DNA from 2 places in the Allorhizobium sp. nf9_anc genome. Region 2 is predicted to be linked to the other one. Evidence: riboswitches for the same ligand, from Rfam matches in the RefSeq annotation. Region 2 holds a riboswitch; the other holds the start of a gene.

Region 1 (7,104 bases), 1.3 Mb from region 2:
GTAAACAAATCGTTGATGAAAGGAGTAGCGCCGATTTGGTTAACAAATGGTTAACGCGGTGATTTTGCCGTTAGGAAACAGGCGGATCGGGCTTACGAAAAAACCGCCCGCGGCACGGGGCCGGGGCGGTTCGATGTTAACCCTTTCCGGCCTCTCGAGGAAGCCGGATCAGTCAGCACGGTCGATCAATAGTAAGGCGACAGGCACTGCTGGCGTGGGCCGTTATACGGCTGGAAGGTGTTCGAGTAGCTGTCGTATGAGCGATAGCGAGCCTGGCACCAGTCGTAGTGGCTCGGGTTGAGGCCTGCTGCGCGCGGAGCGACGGGCGCCGGACGCGGCTGGGCAATCGCACCGCCGATGATGGCGCCGGCTGCGAAGGCTGCGAGCGGATACCAGTAGCCGTTATGGTAACGGTAGCCCGCGCGGCGCTCGCTGTAACCGCGGTGGCCATTCCAGTAGCGAGCGCGCTCGTAGCGGTCGATGCGGCGATCGATACGGCGCTCTATGCGACGGTCGAAACGGCGCTCGTAGCGGTCCCGATACTGAACGGTTGTGGCATCGGTGGTCGCTGCGATCGGAGCCACCGGGCGGATGACCTGAGCCTGGGCCGGGACCATGCCGGTGATGGCGAGGATCGACGCGAGCGCTGCTATGGCCGTCGTCTTCAATGCAGTCTTCATGGTGTTTCTCCCTGCATGTTTTCAGGGTCGTCCGGGGCGGGCGAAACCCGTCCCTCGACCTATGAAAATCAACTTATTGGAGCCAGCCTGAACTCAAAATTAACATGTCGTTCATGACCCGCGCTTCGCGCGCCAAGGCTTTGAGGCCACTTGCGCGCGCAAGTGACCGTCAACGGAGAAAGCCAGGTTTTGTTCCTTAGAGCCTCAATAATAGGGCGAGTAGCACTGCTGGCGCGGGCCGTGATACGGCTGGAAGGTGTTGCTGCGCCAGTGGTAGGACCGGTAGCGTTCGGCGCACCAGCTGTGGTGACGCGGATTGATGCCGCCGGCGTAATTCACCACATGGCGGCGCGGGATGGGGCGATCGACGATGACGCCTGACCGCATGGAGCGCGGCGAGATCCAGAGGCCGTTGTGATAGACATAGCCCGGGCGGTGCAGCCGATAGCCGTGCGCGCGATGGCCCTGGTGGCGCGACACGACGGTGACGCGTTGATAGTGCCGGTAGCTGGTATGGCTTTCATAGATGCGGACTTCGATACCGCCGGCATGCGCCTCAGGACCCGACACCATGACACCGGCAACGGCGAGGCATGCGGCAGCGAGAGCAGAAACAAGCTTCATGCGTGATCCCCCTTGACCCGGAGCCACCCATCGCCCGCGCCGACCCTCATGGCCGACGCCTGGCCGGACCGCGACAGCGGTCGGGCAGCCTCCACCAGAAGATGCTAAACGGCCAGAGAAGCGGCTGCAAGTGGCAGGTGCGCCGTCGCGCCATCATGCAAAAGGAAGAGGGCGAAACCGCTGCGGTTCCGCCCTCTTTTCACACGCAATTGATCTGAGATCGTCGGCTCAGACTTCGATCTCGATATCGCCCTTGGGCCGCGAACAGCAGGCGAGGATGTAGCCCTCGTCGATCTCGTCGTCGAGGATGCCGCCATTGTGGTCCATCTCGACCTCGCCTGACAGTTTCATGACCTTGCAGGTGCCGCAGAGACCGGATTCACATGCCGCCCCGATGCGGACGCCCGCCGCACGGGCCGCCTGCAGAACCGTGTGGCCCGGCGCGCAAAGACCGTCCTTGCCGGACATGGCAAAGGTGACCTTGGTCGGCTGTTCGCCATCGGCATAGATGACCACTTCCGGCAGTTCCGGCTTGACCGGCTGGAAGGCCTCCTCGTGATACTGCTTCATATCGAAGCCGGCACCTTCGAGCGCTTCGCGCACGGTCGCCATGAAGGGCGCCGGGCCACAGCAGAAGACGGTACGCTCGAGGAAGTCGGGTGCCAGAAGCGCAATCTTCGCCTTGTCGATGCGGCCCTTCAGGCCCGACCAGAGCTGGCCGCGCGAGACCTGCTCGACGATGAAGCCAAGCGTCAGATGCGGCATCTCGCGGGCCTTGGCCTCAAGCTCCCAGCGGAAGATGATATCGTCAGGCGAGCGGGCACAGTTCAAAAAGGTTATGTCGCTGTCGGGGGCCCGGTCGCTCATGTCGCGGGTCATCGACACCATCGGCGTGATGCCGGAGCCGGCCGAGATGAAGAGATACTTCTTGCCGGGATACTTGGCATAGGAGAAGTCGCCGAGCGGACCGAAGGCCTTCAGCGCCATGCCGGGCTTCAGGTTGTCGAACATCCAGCGCGTGCCGATACTGTCCTTCTGCGCCTTGACCGTTACCGCGACCGTGTAGGGCCGCGAGGGGCTGGAGGAGAGCGTGTAGGTGCGCATCACCGGCTCAGGCCCGACCGGGACCTCCAGCGTCACGAACTGGCCTGGCATGTAGCGGAACCACAGGTTCGGCTTGTTCGGCTTGAAGGTGAAAGTCATCACGTCGGCGGCTTCCGGCGTGACGGCGACGCATTCGAGGAGATGCTCCCGGTCGGACCAGGGGCGCATTTCGTCGACATGGCGATACTGGGTGACGGCGATGTTCATGGTCAAGCCACCGCAGACAGGCGGGCCTTGTCGCCCTGAAGGCGGCCCGTCATGAAGTTGGAATACCATTCGACAAACTGCATGACGCCACCTTCGTGATCGACGGAATAGGGACCGGGCTCATAGGCCGGCGAGCGGATGCCGAAGGCGTTTTCCTCGACGATTGAGCGATCCTGATCGTTGGTCATGTTCCAGACATGGGTCAGCTCTTCGAGGTCGTAATCGACGCCTTCGACCGCATCCTTGTTCACCAGCCAGGTGGTGGTGACGGCCGTCTCTTCGGCCGAGAGCGGCAGAACGCGGAAGGAGATCGCGTGATCGCCGAGAATGTGGTTCCAGGTCGTCGGGTAGTGGAAGAGCAGCATGGTGCCGATATGGCTGATCGGCACATCGGCGGAGAGCGGCTTCTTCACCGCGCGCTTGCCGGACATGGTGTAGCTCTCGGCATCCTGGATCAGCGGCATGCGGGCGGTACGGAACTGGCCAGTCGGGTCCATGTTGAAGGTGGACGGCAGGCCTGCGGCCTCGCAGCGCGCCCAGTGCTCGGAGATGAACGGGTCATCGCCGGCACCCTGAACGCCGGTTGCGGTCGGGGCTTCCGGATAGGTGCGGCAGAGTTCGGGATGGTTGCTGGCGCAGTGGTAGCACTCGCGGTTGTTTTCCCAGACGAGCTTCCAGTTGCCCTTCTCGATGATCGTGTTCTTGTGGGCTACTTTGGCTTCCCAGAGGCGATGCGGCGCAAGATACGGCTCGATGGAAGCGCGCATCGGGGCGAAGTCGGGGGCCTCATTGGCGAGGCAGACGAAGATGTAGCCGCCAACGCTTTCGCAATGGACGGTCTTCAGGCCGAACTCGGCCTTGTCGAAGTTCTCGCCCATCTGGCGGGCAAAGACGAGCGAACCGTCAAGGTCGTAGGTCCAGTTATGATAGGGGCAGACGAGCTTGGCAGCGGCACCCTTGTCCTTGGTGCAGACGCGGTGGCCGCGATGGCGACAGGTGTTGTGGAAGGCGCGGATGGCCTGATCCTTGCCGCGCACGATGACGACAGGGTAATCGCCGATCTGGGCTGTGAAGTAGTTGCCGGCGCGCGGGATCTCGCAGTCATGGCCGATGAACAGCCAGTCGCGATACCAGATCATCTCCATGTCGAGTTTGAAGTAATCCTGATCGATATAGAATGGCTGCTCGAGCGAGAAGCCTTCGCGGCGGTTCTTCAGCTGGCGCAGCACGTTGGCCTGCAGGTCCATGTCGTCCTCGTTTTCAAAACTCGGGGGAGAAAAGAGCACAGCCTGCCATCGCCCTGGGAAGGCGGTTTGCATGGCTATCTCCGGTCGCCCTCCGCAACCTCAAATGTCCATCTGCCGAGGCTGGTTTCCGGGCTCAGGAGTGGTCCATTTGCGGACCGCGTCGGCGCCTTCCCAGGGTCACCCCCAGTGGCCTTTTGCCAAAACGCATTCTCCACCACCGTTGCGGGGGCAGCGCCGGATTTCGACCGGCTTCCCGATTTCCCGCCCTCCCTAGAGTGACAGCACCTCGAGCTCACAATTATCTAATCACAGGGCGCAGGCCGACGCTGCATTGCGGAACGACACGCCCGAAATCGTTTGCGACATGGCGACAGAATGCCCGTGAAAACAGAGGGAGACGAATTCTCCTGCAATTTCCGTGGCGTAGAGTAGAAGCAAAGAAATTCCCGAAGACGGGATGGCGCAAACGCGCGATCAGGGGGCGGCTTTCAAGATTTGCAGTGCGGCAAGCCTCGCGAAACCTCGCTCATGTAGAATACCATCAAATCATGATTAACCATGCTGCGCTAAGCTCAAGCAATCAGTCCGGGTACGTCAGAGCGTCAAGATGCAGAAACTGAGATACTACGCGGCTCCCAAAGCGGAAACGAAAACGCCGCCATCCTCAAAGGCAGTCCATACCGAGTTCCTCAGAACCGGTCGGATCTCGCGTAGCCGCGAGGACTGGCTGCCGGACGAGCGACGCTATCTTTCCTACGAGGAGGTGGCGGCACGGACGGGTCGGCGGCTTGAGCGGGCGGCAGAGACAACTCACGAGCGGATTAACGGCTTCCATCGCTCGATCAAGTTTCCCAAGGTCATCTTCCACCGTACGCTGAACAACAGCCCGCATCTCGGCTACTGTCATGTGACGGCGGCGCGCACGAATTTCGCGCAATATGCCGATGTAAAATGGGCCTTCTACATCGCCAATTTCTTTGCCGAGCTTGGCGGTCAAGAGGTGTTCTTCGAGCAGATCAAGCAGAATTACGGACGGATGTATTTCGCCGTGGCGATCAAGCCTGAGGCGGAGGCCAAGTCGATGGCTATCGACCGTTCGTTCCGCAACAATGGCCTGCTGTTCCAGACGGTGGATCCGAAAGAGGCGCTGCGGAACGTGCTGATGCTCGGCGCACGAGACGCCGAGCTCAGGAAGATCATCGCAAAGCTTTGAGCGTGGAGTTCGACGCTCAGGCGCCGAAACCGCCGACCGGCTTCTTCTTGTAGAGCAGCCAATCCTTTGACACATAGTCGCTTGCGCCGTAGATCGTCACGGTGTCGCCGCCGGCTGCCTTCGAGGTGGCGAGCGCCTTTTCAGCGAAGTTGGTGAAGTCGAATGCGTTCGGGGCCTGCTCGGAGAAGCAGATGCCGAAGGACATGCCGAGCTGGCCCATGCGGGCACCGGTCGACGAGCCGACGAAATTGGTGGCCTTGAGCTTGGCGCGAACGAGATCGACGACGCGGCTGATCTCTTCCTGATCCGACGTGTAGAGCAGCAGGCCGAAGCGGCCGGCATCGAAGCGGCAGGCGAGATCGCCACCGCCGGACACGGCTTCCAGCACCTTGGCGACCTGCATCAGGAAGCGCTCGGCAACAGCCGGGCCCATCTGCTCCTGGATGCGGGCGTAATCGTCGATCTCGCCGATCGCGACGCCGCAGAGCACCGGCATTTCCGGGTTTGCATAGATCTTGGCGACGGCCTTGTTGAAGGCGCGGCGGCTGGCAAGGCGGGTGACCGGATCCACGAACTTCGCGGCTTCGGCCTCTTCCGCCTCACGCTGCAGGTCGGCGAGCGATGCCGTCTTGTCGACGACGGCGCGCACGACATTGCTGTTCTGGTGGGCGCGCTTTTCGGTCGCCGCCTTCAGCATCTTGATCGACTGGCCAAGCGGCGTGCCTTCGAGATCGGCTTCCGTCAGGATGGTCTTGGAGGCATGGCCGATGACGCGGCCGTAATCGGTGAGCGAGATCTTCTCCTCGTTGAGGAGCGAGATAAAGTTGCTCATCTCGGCGCGAACCTGGCCATTCTGGCGGCTCAGAAGCCCGTCTTCGTGGTGATGCGGCAGATATTTGCGGCCGAGTTCGTCGAGCGCTTCCTGGGACTTGATCTTGCCGAGGGCGATGAATTCGCGCACGAGTTCCGGATTGCTGCCCGAATAGGCCTCGTAGACCAGTTCGTAATTGCGCGGCAGACCGTCTATGCCCATCTGATGCATGGCGGTCGCGACGCGTAGCGCAATGCTTGCGGCCGGATTCTTGACTTGCTGCATCTGTCCACTTCCCCGAATGACGCTTTTCAGTCTCTTGGCTAAACCATAGGCGAACAACTCTTTCTTTCGGTTACGTCGGTAGTTAAAATTCGAACGGTTTACGCACCCCCTTAAAAAAATAGGGTGGAATCTGGGGTTGCTTGCGCCGAAAAAGAGGTTTGCCGCCTTGCCCGGCTCGGGATATGGACGGGCAAAGGCAGACTGGAAGGCTCGGAGACATGGCGCGGATCATCCCGATCGCAACAGATACGGACAGAGCGGAGGCGATCGCAGCTGCCACCGACGTGCTGTTGCGCCATCGGCCCGTGGCCATCCCCACAGAGACCGTCTACGGGCTTGCCGCCGACGCCACCCATCCGGCAGCCATCACTTCCATCTACGAGACCAAAGGGCGCCCGCACTTCAACCCGCTGATCTGCCATATGGCGGATCTTGCCATGGCGGAGCGTTATGCCGTGTTCGACCCGATCTCGCGCAAGCTGGCCGAGGCCTTCTGGCCCGGGCCGCTGACGCTGGTGCTTCCGCTGAAAGAGAACTGCGGCATCCACCCGCTGGCCACGGCAGGGCTCGAGACTGTCGGCATTCGCGTACCCGTCGGGTTTACAGCAGAGCTCATCGGCAGCCTGGGGCGCCCACTTGCTGCACCCAGCGCCAACTCATCCGGGCGCATCAGCCCAACCACCGCTCACCATGTCGAGGCCGATCTCGGCGAGAAGATCGAGGTCATCGTCGATGGCGGCCCCTGCCCCGTCGGGGTGGAATCGACGATCGTGAAGGTCGAGGACGGCGAGATCCGGCTTCTGCGACCCGGCGGGATCGAGGCCGAGGCGATCGAAGCGGTAACGGGCAAGACCGTCATCCGGCCCAAGGCGTCCGGCACTGCAGCGATCGAAGCGCCCGGCATGCTCGCCTCGCATTATGCGCCCAACGCTT
Region 2 (7,104 bases):
GATCCGCCACTTCATGGCCAATGCCCGGCACAAACTCGACGTCATGACAAATGCTCAAGCTGTCGCCGAGGCCGTTTGGCGCGGCCTGATCCCGCGTCTCGCGGACACTGACGTGTCATCAGAAAAGGCAAAACCTTCATAGTATCATAGATTGCATATAAGAATGCTGGCGCAACCGTCAATTTCATTCGGATGGCTTGAGCCGCATCCTGCCTGTTCCGTTCTGCAAGAAGGAGCAAGGCATGATCAGGATCATCAACGGCGCACGCCGACACCAGTTTCCCTCCGACATCGATGCGATGCACAGGCTGCGCAAACGTGTCTTCCACGACCTCCTCGGCTGGGAGGTCGAGGTGCGCGATGCCTGGGAGATCGACGACTATGACCGGTCCAATCCGCTCTATGTTCTCTCCTATGGCGATGAGGGACGTCTGCGCGGTTCGCTTCGACTGCTGCCGACGCTTGGGCCGAACATGCTCGACGACACATTCCCGATCCTGCTCGGGGACGGTCCGCAAATCCGCAGCGCCGCCATCTGGGAATCGAGCCGCTTCTGCATCGATCCCGAGATCTCGCAGGACCGTGCCGGAAACCAGGTGACGATCGCCGCAGCCGAGCTGATGTGCGGCGTCGGAGAACTGGGCCTGGCATCCGGCCTCAGCCACATCGTCACCGTAACGGATGTGTTTCTGGAGCGCATGTTCAAGCGCATGGGCTGCCCCGGATTGCGGATCGGCGAGCCCCAGCGCATCGGCGTGGTTCAGGCGGTAGCGGTATCCTGGGAGGTCTCCCGGGACATGCTCGACAGGATGAAAGCGGTGGCGGCAATCGAGGGAAGCGTGCTCGAACGACCGATGACCCTCACGGCAGCTCAGGCCGCATGACATAGAACAAGGCGGGTGCGGCAGGTGCCGTACCCTACTCACGTCATCTGTCATTTGAATTTGACCACCACTCGGATATCCTGCACCGCATCAGGGTCGTAGTCTGCCTTGCAAACGACAACTGGAATCCGGATGTGCCGAGCAGGATAGTCAGTTCCATCGCGATGTTTGTCCTCATGGGCGGCATCTTGCCATCCGGGGCCGAGGCCTCGGCGCTTTGCGAGCGACTGCGCGACCGCCTGGTCCTGGTGGAGCAGGGCGGACGATCGCCTGAGATCAACAGCTATGCCAGCGCCATTGCGCAGCAGAATCTCGAACTGCGCAAGGCGCGCCAGGACCAGCGTCGGCTGCGCTGCCTCACCTCTTCCATCGTCCAGATCCGGCCTGATGGCGGCAATGACTGCAGCGACCTGGCAACGGCAATCTCCCGCATGGAGGCAAATCGCGACATCCTTGCAACGCGGCTGGCCGACCTTCGCGAAAGCCGCGTGGCGGATGCCCGCGCAGCTCTTGTAACGGCCCTCGAGGCAAATGGATGCGGCCCGGATGAGCCGCCACTGCCGCAGGAAGCCGAGCGCATCCCCTATCTCGACACGCTGCCGGAACCCTACCGTCCGGACCGCGAGGCGGAAGCAGCCTATGCGACGCCACCGCCGCCGATCGGCATCCTTCCGACCGGCAATGTCCGCACGCTCTGCGTCCGCACCTGCGACGGCGGCTTTTTCCCGATTTCATCACAGACGTCAGCGATGAATTTTGGCCGCGACGCTGCCCAGTGTCAGCAGATGTGCCCGGGGACGGAAACGGAGCTCTTCTTTCACGCGCCGGAACGCAGCGAAACGGTCGACATGGTCTCGGCCATCACTGGCCGTCCCTACAGGGACCTGCCGAACGCCTTCGTCTACCGCAATCGCCGGACGAATGCGGAGCCGTCCTGCGCCTGCAATCTTCAGCAATACTACCAACGCATGACGCCCCGTCCCGCCTTGCCCGACTACCAGTCTTCCGTGCTGGAGATTGCACCGAAGTCGAAAACGACACCGGCGGCTCCCCGCCCTGCCGTGGAACGCAGTCTGGATGAGGCAAACCTCAATGTTCGCCGCGTCGGCCCGGTCTTCATCCCTCCCGACAAGGGAACGATCGATCTCAGGAACCCGGCAGCGCCGGGTCCACAGCCCCTGCAGGAGTGACCGGCCCGGCGGCATGCACGCCCCAATGCTCCTCGAAGATCAGCTCCTCGAGCGCCAGACGCTTGCGCCAGCCCTTCACTTCGAGTTCGGGCGACGCATAGAGGTGATCGACAAGGCCGAGGCACAGGTAACCGATGATCTGGACGCGATCCGGGATCCCGAGGATCGCCTTCACTTCGGCCTCGTGGAAGATGCTGACCCAGCCGAGCCCGACCCCTTCCGCTCGCGCGGCAAGCCACAGGTTCTGGATCGCGCAGACCGTCGAGAAGGCATCCATCCTGGGATCATGGGTCCGCCCGAGAACAACGGGACCGGCACGATCGGGATCACACGTGACGCAGATATTCAGCGGCGCCTTGCGGATGCCCTCCAGCTTCAGCGCCCGATAGGCATCGCGGCGCGCCTCGGGAAACATCGCCTCTGCCTCTTCATTAGCCCGCGCAAACGCGTCCCAGACCGCCGCACGCGTCTCAGCGCTGCGGACCAGGATAAAGCTCCAAGGCTGCATGAAACCAACCGACGGTGCGGCATGGGCTGCTTCAAGCAGCCTGCGCACGAGATCGTCGGGCAAAGGATCGGGAAGAAACTGGTCGCGAACATCGCGTCGCGTATGAATGGCCCGGTAGACGGCATCCTTGTCCTCGTCGACAAAGGGCGCTGTCCGGACGAGGTACTCGTTCGGATCGTCGTGCATCGTAATCCCCACAATGCGCAACCACCCGCCGTCCACGCGGGTTCGGTCTATCTTGTCAGGCCGGTCTTCTGACTGGGCATCATCCGCAACACGCACCTTCCCGGATTGCTCCAGTGGTCGGGTTCCCCCTTGCGCATCACGTCCGCCTCACAGCGTTGGGCACGTGCCGAAATTTCACCAGCTTCCCGATTCTCCTGCCGATAGGCAGGCACCTGACAGATGGTTTCTAGCGTGAAGAGCCCGGCTGGGACAGATCAAAAACGACGGCGTCAGTCACTTGTTGGGAAGTAGCGCACGAATGCGAAGGCGGATCCATCCGGCGACCAATTCGGCACGTTGATCGAGCCCTGCCCACCGAAGAACTCGAACAGCGTCTCCACATTGCCGCCATCGGCATCCATCAAACGAAGCCGGACCTGCTTGTCACGGGGATGACCTGAGACCTCGGCATCATAGGAGAGGAACAGCACCTTGCTGCCATCCGGCGACGGATGCGGGAACCAGTCCCCGTAGCCGTCGGAGGTCAGCTGCTCCAGGCCGGTGCCATCGGTGCGCATCCGCCAGATCTGCATGGTGCCGGTGCGGCTGGAATTGAAGTAGATCCACTGCCCGTCAGGCGAATAATCGGGACCGTCATTGTGCCCCTCGCCGTTGGTCAGGCGCTGTTCGGCACCGCCCTTCGTCGAAATCGTGTAGATGTCGAAGGCACCGTTTCTCTCGCCGCAATAGGCAAGCACCTTCCCGTCCGGCGACCAGCCATGCCAATAGGACGGCATGTTCGTCGTCACCTGCCTTGGCTCGTCATCCCCGTCACCCAGCATGTAGATGCAGGACTTGCCGTAGAGCGTATGGTCGGAAAAGACGATCGAGGCACCGTCAGGCGAAATGCCGTGGTCGTTGTTCAGCCGGACGGCGAAGCTGGTGTCGATCAGTTCCGGCTCCGGATCATCCTCATCGAGCGGCAATGCATAGAGCAGGCCGTCGCCATTGATGACGAGAAACTCGCCGTCACGCGACCAGTTGGGCGCCTCGACGAGGTCCTCCGTCTGCCAGACGACCTCGCATTCACGGGTCGTCATATCGTAGATCTCGACCGAACTGCGCATAGTGGTCTCCTTGGAATAATCAGTCTGCACGTGAGCGATTTTCCATCGCCTGGCGCAGTTTGGCGAAGATCGCCCGGCCAGTCCGCTCAAGATGAGCACTGCGCCATTCGGTGTAGAAACCCCAGATCAGGCTGACGTTCAGCGTGAGGAACCCGATGCCCAGCATCTTGAAGCTTCCATCCCACAGGCCGTAGCAGCCAATCGCAATCGAGGGCAGGAAGTAGGCGGCGCCTGAGAGCGTCCGGTACAGCCCGCTATCCTGATTGTCATGCGCTCCGACAGCAAAGATATAGCTGCGCTCCTCCGCCGTGAAATCAGGCAAAGCAGCCCGGGCATCGTGGTCCTCTATCGACACGCTCAGCGATCCCGGAAACGGTTCGTGATCGGATAGCGGCGATCGCGTCCGAAGTTCTTCTTGGTGATCTTCACGCCCGGCGCCGATTGGCGGCGCTTGTATTCGGCAAGATAAAGCAGGTGCTCCACCCGGTGCACCGTCGCAATGTCATGGCCACGCGCAACGATCTCGTCCACGCCCATTTCCTTTTCGACGAGGCATTCGAGGATATCGTCGAGAACCGGATAAGGCGGCAGCGAATCCTGGTCGGTCTGGTTCGGCCGAAGCTCGGCAGACGGCGCCTTGGACAGAATGTTTGCGGGAATGACTTCGCCGGATGGTCCAAGCGCGCCTGGGGGGACATTCTCGTTGCGCCAGGCCGACAGCGCATAGACCTGCATCTTGTAGAGGTCCTTGATCGGGTTGAAGCCGCCATTCATGTCGCCATAGAGCGTGGCGTAGCCCACCGACATCTCCGATTTGTTGCCAGTGGTGACGACCATCGAACCGAACTTGTTGGAGACCGCCATCAGGATTGTCCCTCGTGTACGGCTCTGCAGATTTTCTTCCGTGATGCCGCTCTCGGTGCCCTCGAACATTTCCGACAGCGACGACAGGAAGCCCTCAACCGGCTCCTGGATCGGCACGATGTCATAATGGCAGCCGAGCGCCTTGGCGCAGGCTTCCGCGTCGGCGAAGCTCTCCTGCGAGGTATAGCGATAGGGCAGCATGATCGTGCGCACCCGCTCCTCGCCGAGCGCATCGACGGCGATCGCAGCACAAATGGCAGAATCGATGCCACCGGACAGGCCGAGCACGACGCTCTTGAAACCGTTCTTGTTAACGTAGTCGCGGAAGCCCAGCACGCAGGCGCGGTAGTCGGCCTCTTCCTTCTCCGGAATACGCGACATCGGACCCTGGTCGCAGCGCCAGCCATCATCCGTGCGCTTCCAGGTCGTGACCGACAGCGTCTCCTCGAACTGGCTCATCTGGAAGGCGAGCGACTTGTCGCCGTTGAAGGCAAAGCTTGCGCCGTCGAAGACGAGTTCGTCCTGGCCGCCGAGCTGGTTGGCGAACACCAGCGGCAGGCCTGTCTCGATCACCTGACGCAGCGCCACCTGATGGCGGACATCGACCTTGCCGCGGTAGTAGGGCGAGCCATTCGGTACCAGCAGAATTTCGGCGCCGGTCTCGGCCAGCGTCTCGCAGACGCCGAGATCGTTCCAGATCTCCTCGCAGATCGGCACCCCGATGCGCACACCGCGAAAATTCACCGGTCCCGGCATCTCGCCTTCGGTAAAGACGCGTTTCTCGTCGAACTCGCCATAGTTCGGCAGATCGAGCTTGTCGCGGAAGGCAAGGATCTTCCCGCCGTCGAGAATGGCGACGGAATTGTGCCGTCCCTTCTCGCCCTGGCGGGGAAAGCCGACGATCACGCCCGGGCCACCATCGGCCGTGTCGGCGGCAAGCGCCTCAACAGCCTGGAGACAGGCGCTCAGAAAGGCGGGTTTCAATACCAGATCTTCCGGCGGATAGCCTGAAATGAAGAGCTCCGTCAGCAACAGGAGGTCTGCCCCCTGCCCGGCCGCATCGGCGCGCGCAGCACGCGCCTTGGCCAGATTGCCGGCGACGTCGCCGACAACAGGATTGAACTGTGCCACCGCGATACGCAGGACGTCGGAGATCTTCTTTGCTTCGCTCATGACATCGATTTAGCCGCTCGCGTGACCGATCGCAACGTTGCTTGTCGACCCTGTGATCAGCAATGTCCGCCGCCGCTAACCAATCCCCCTGAAAGTGTGGGAACAAAGGCTTCTGCGCTACGGTTCATGTAGCATTCATGACACTTGTGTGACATCTGTGCGAAGATTTTACGACACCTGTCCCTGACCCGGAGTTCGACGTGGCACAGACCAGCCCGAAATCGCTCGTCGCGACCATTTTTAATGCCTTTGGTGCGACGCGCGAACGCGAGCTCGGCACGTCCTGGACGTTGCAGCTGGTCATTCAGTGGGTCAACACGGCGCTGATCGCAGCCGTCATCGTCGTACTGAGCGAAGTGCTCGCACGCGGCACGATGGTCGATGTCGTCGAGTACCTGACATCGTCGAGCCGGCCCGGGCTTGTGGCCGTGGGCATCATGTTCCTGGTCCTCTGCTTTGCAGACGCCATTATCGGCAAGGCTTACCAGTCCACGCTCTTCGTTGCGCCGCTGGCTCTGCTGCCCGCCTTCTTCTCGGGACAGAAGCAGCTCTTCCTGTCGGACCCGCTTTTTCCGAGCGACCTTCTCTTCGGTCGTCAGATCATGCAGCTGCTGCCAGCCATCGTTGCGGCTGAACCGGTCAAAGCGATTGCCCTTGCCATCGGAAGCCTCGTTTTCGTTGCCGCATTCGTCACGCTCATCTGGAAGAGCCGTAAGGTCTTCCCGCGGCTGAACTTGACAGGCCGGGGCGTTCGCCTTGCCCTCGCCTTCCCGCTGCTCGCCGGTTTCATCTCCCTGATGGACCCGATGGCCTTTTCCGCCTTCCGGGATCGCCTCAACATCGTGCCGATGATGTGGGACCAGAAGGAAAACTATCGCCACAACGGCTTCCTGATGGCTTTTGCCTTCAACGTGCCGATGGCGAGCGTCAGCGCCCCCGCCGGCTACAATCACGTCGCCATCACCGACATGCAGACCGACCTTCTGCCAGCGTCCTTCTTCTCGGGCCGTCAGGCCGACGTGATCGTCGTCATGAGCGAGTCGCTGTGGGATCCGACCAAGATGAGCAGCGTCCGCTACTCGACCGATCCGATGCCGACCATCCGCGCCTCGCAGTCCGGCCAGGTCTTCTCGCCGGAGTTCGGCGGCATGACGGCTAATGTCGAATTCGAAGCGCTGACCGGCTTTTCCAAT

Evidence for each region. Region 2 has a riboswitch for cobalamin ahead of bluB (5,6-dimethylbenzimidazole synthase). Riboswitches for the same ligand answer to the same signal wherever they lie in the genome.
Region 1: linked by a shared signal. The riboswitch ahead of AC02Y0_RS13740 (aromatic ring-hydroxylating oxygenase subunit alpha) and the one ahead of bluB (5,6-dimethylbenzimidazole synthase) in region 2 are both predicted to bind cobalamin.

Annotation. Positions count from the first base shown of each region.
Region 1 covers NZ_CM150481.1:2,798,718-2,805,821, forward strand. Annotated here, with positions in the region: gene AC02Y0_RS13725 (BA14K family protein) at 186-680, opposite strand; gene AC02Y0_RS13730 (BA14K family protein) at 885-1,304, opposite strand; gene AC02Y0_RS13735 (FAD-binding oxidoreductase) at 1,533-2,615, opposite strand; gene AC02Y0_RS13740 (aromatic ring-hydroxylating oxygenase subunit alpha) at 2,618-3,862, opposite strand; cobalamin riboswitch at 3,964-4,166, opposite strand; gene AC02Y0_RS13745 (DUF6656 family protein) at 4,470-5,075, shown strand; gene AC02Y0_RS13750 (GGDEF domain-containing protein) at 5,092-6,171, opposite strand; gene AC02Y0_RS13755 (L-threonylcarbamoyladenylate synthase) at 6,390-7,104, shown strand, end outside.
Region 2 covers NZ_CM150481.1:1,450,947-1,458,050, reverse strand. Annotated here, with positions in the region: gene AC02Y0_RS06895 (helix-turn-helix transcriptional regulator) at 1-142, shown strand, start outside; gene AC02Y0_RS06890 (acyl-homoserine-lactone synthase) at 243-884, shown strand; gene AC02Y0_RS06885 (DUF2865 domain-containing protein) at 1,019-2,074, shown strand; gene bluB (5,6-dimethylbenzimidazole synthase) at 2,031-2,768, opposite strand; cobalamin riboswitch at 2,810-2,999, opposite strand; gene AC02Y0_RS06875 (TolB family protein) at 3,038-3,874, opposite strand; gene AC02Y0_RS06870 (hypothetical protein) at 3,894-4,229, opposite strand; gene AC02Y0_RS06865 (NAD+ synthase) at 4,232-5,911, opposite strand; gene AC02Y0_RS06860 (LTA synthase family protein) at 6,112-7,104, shown strand, end outside.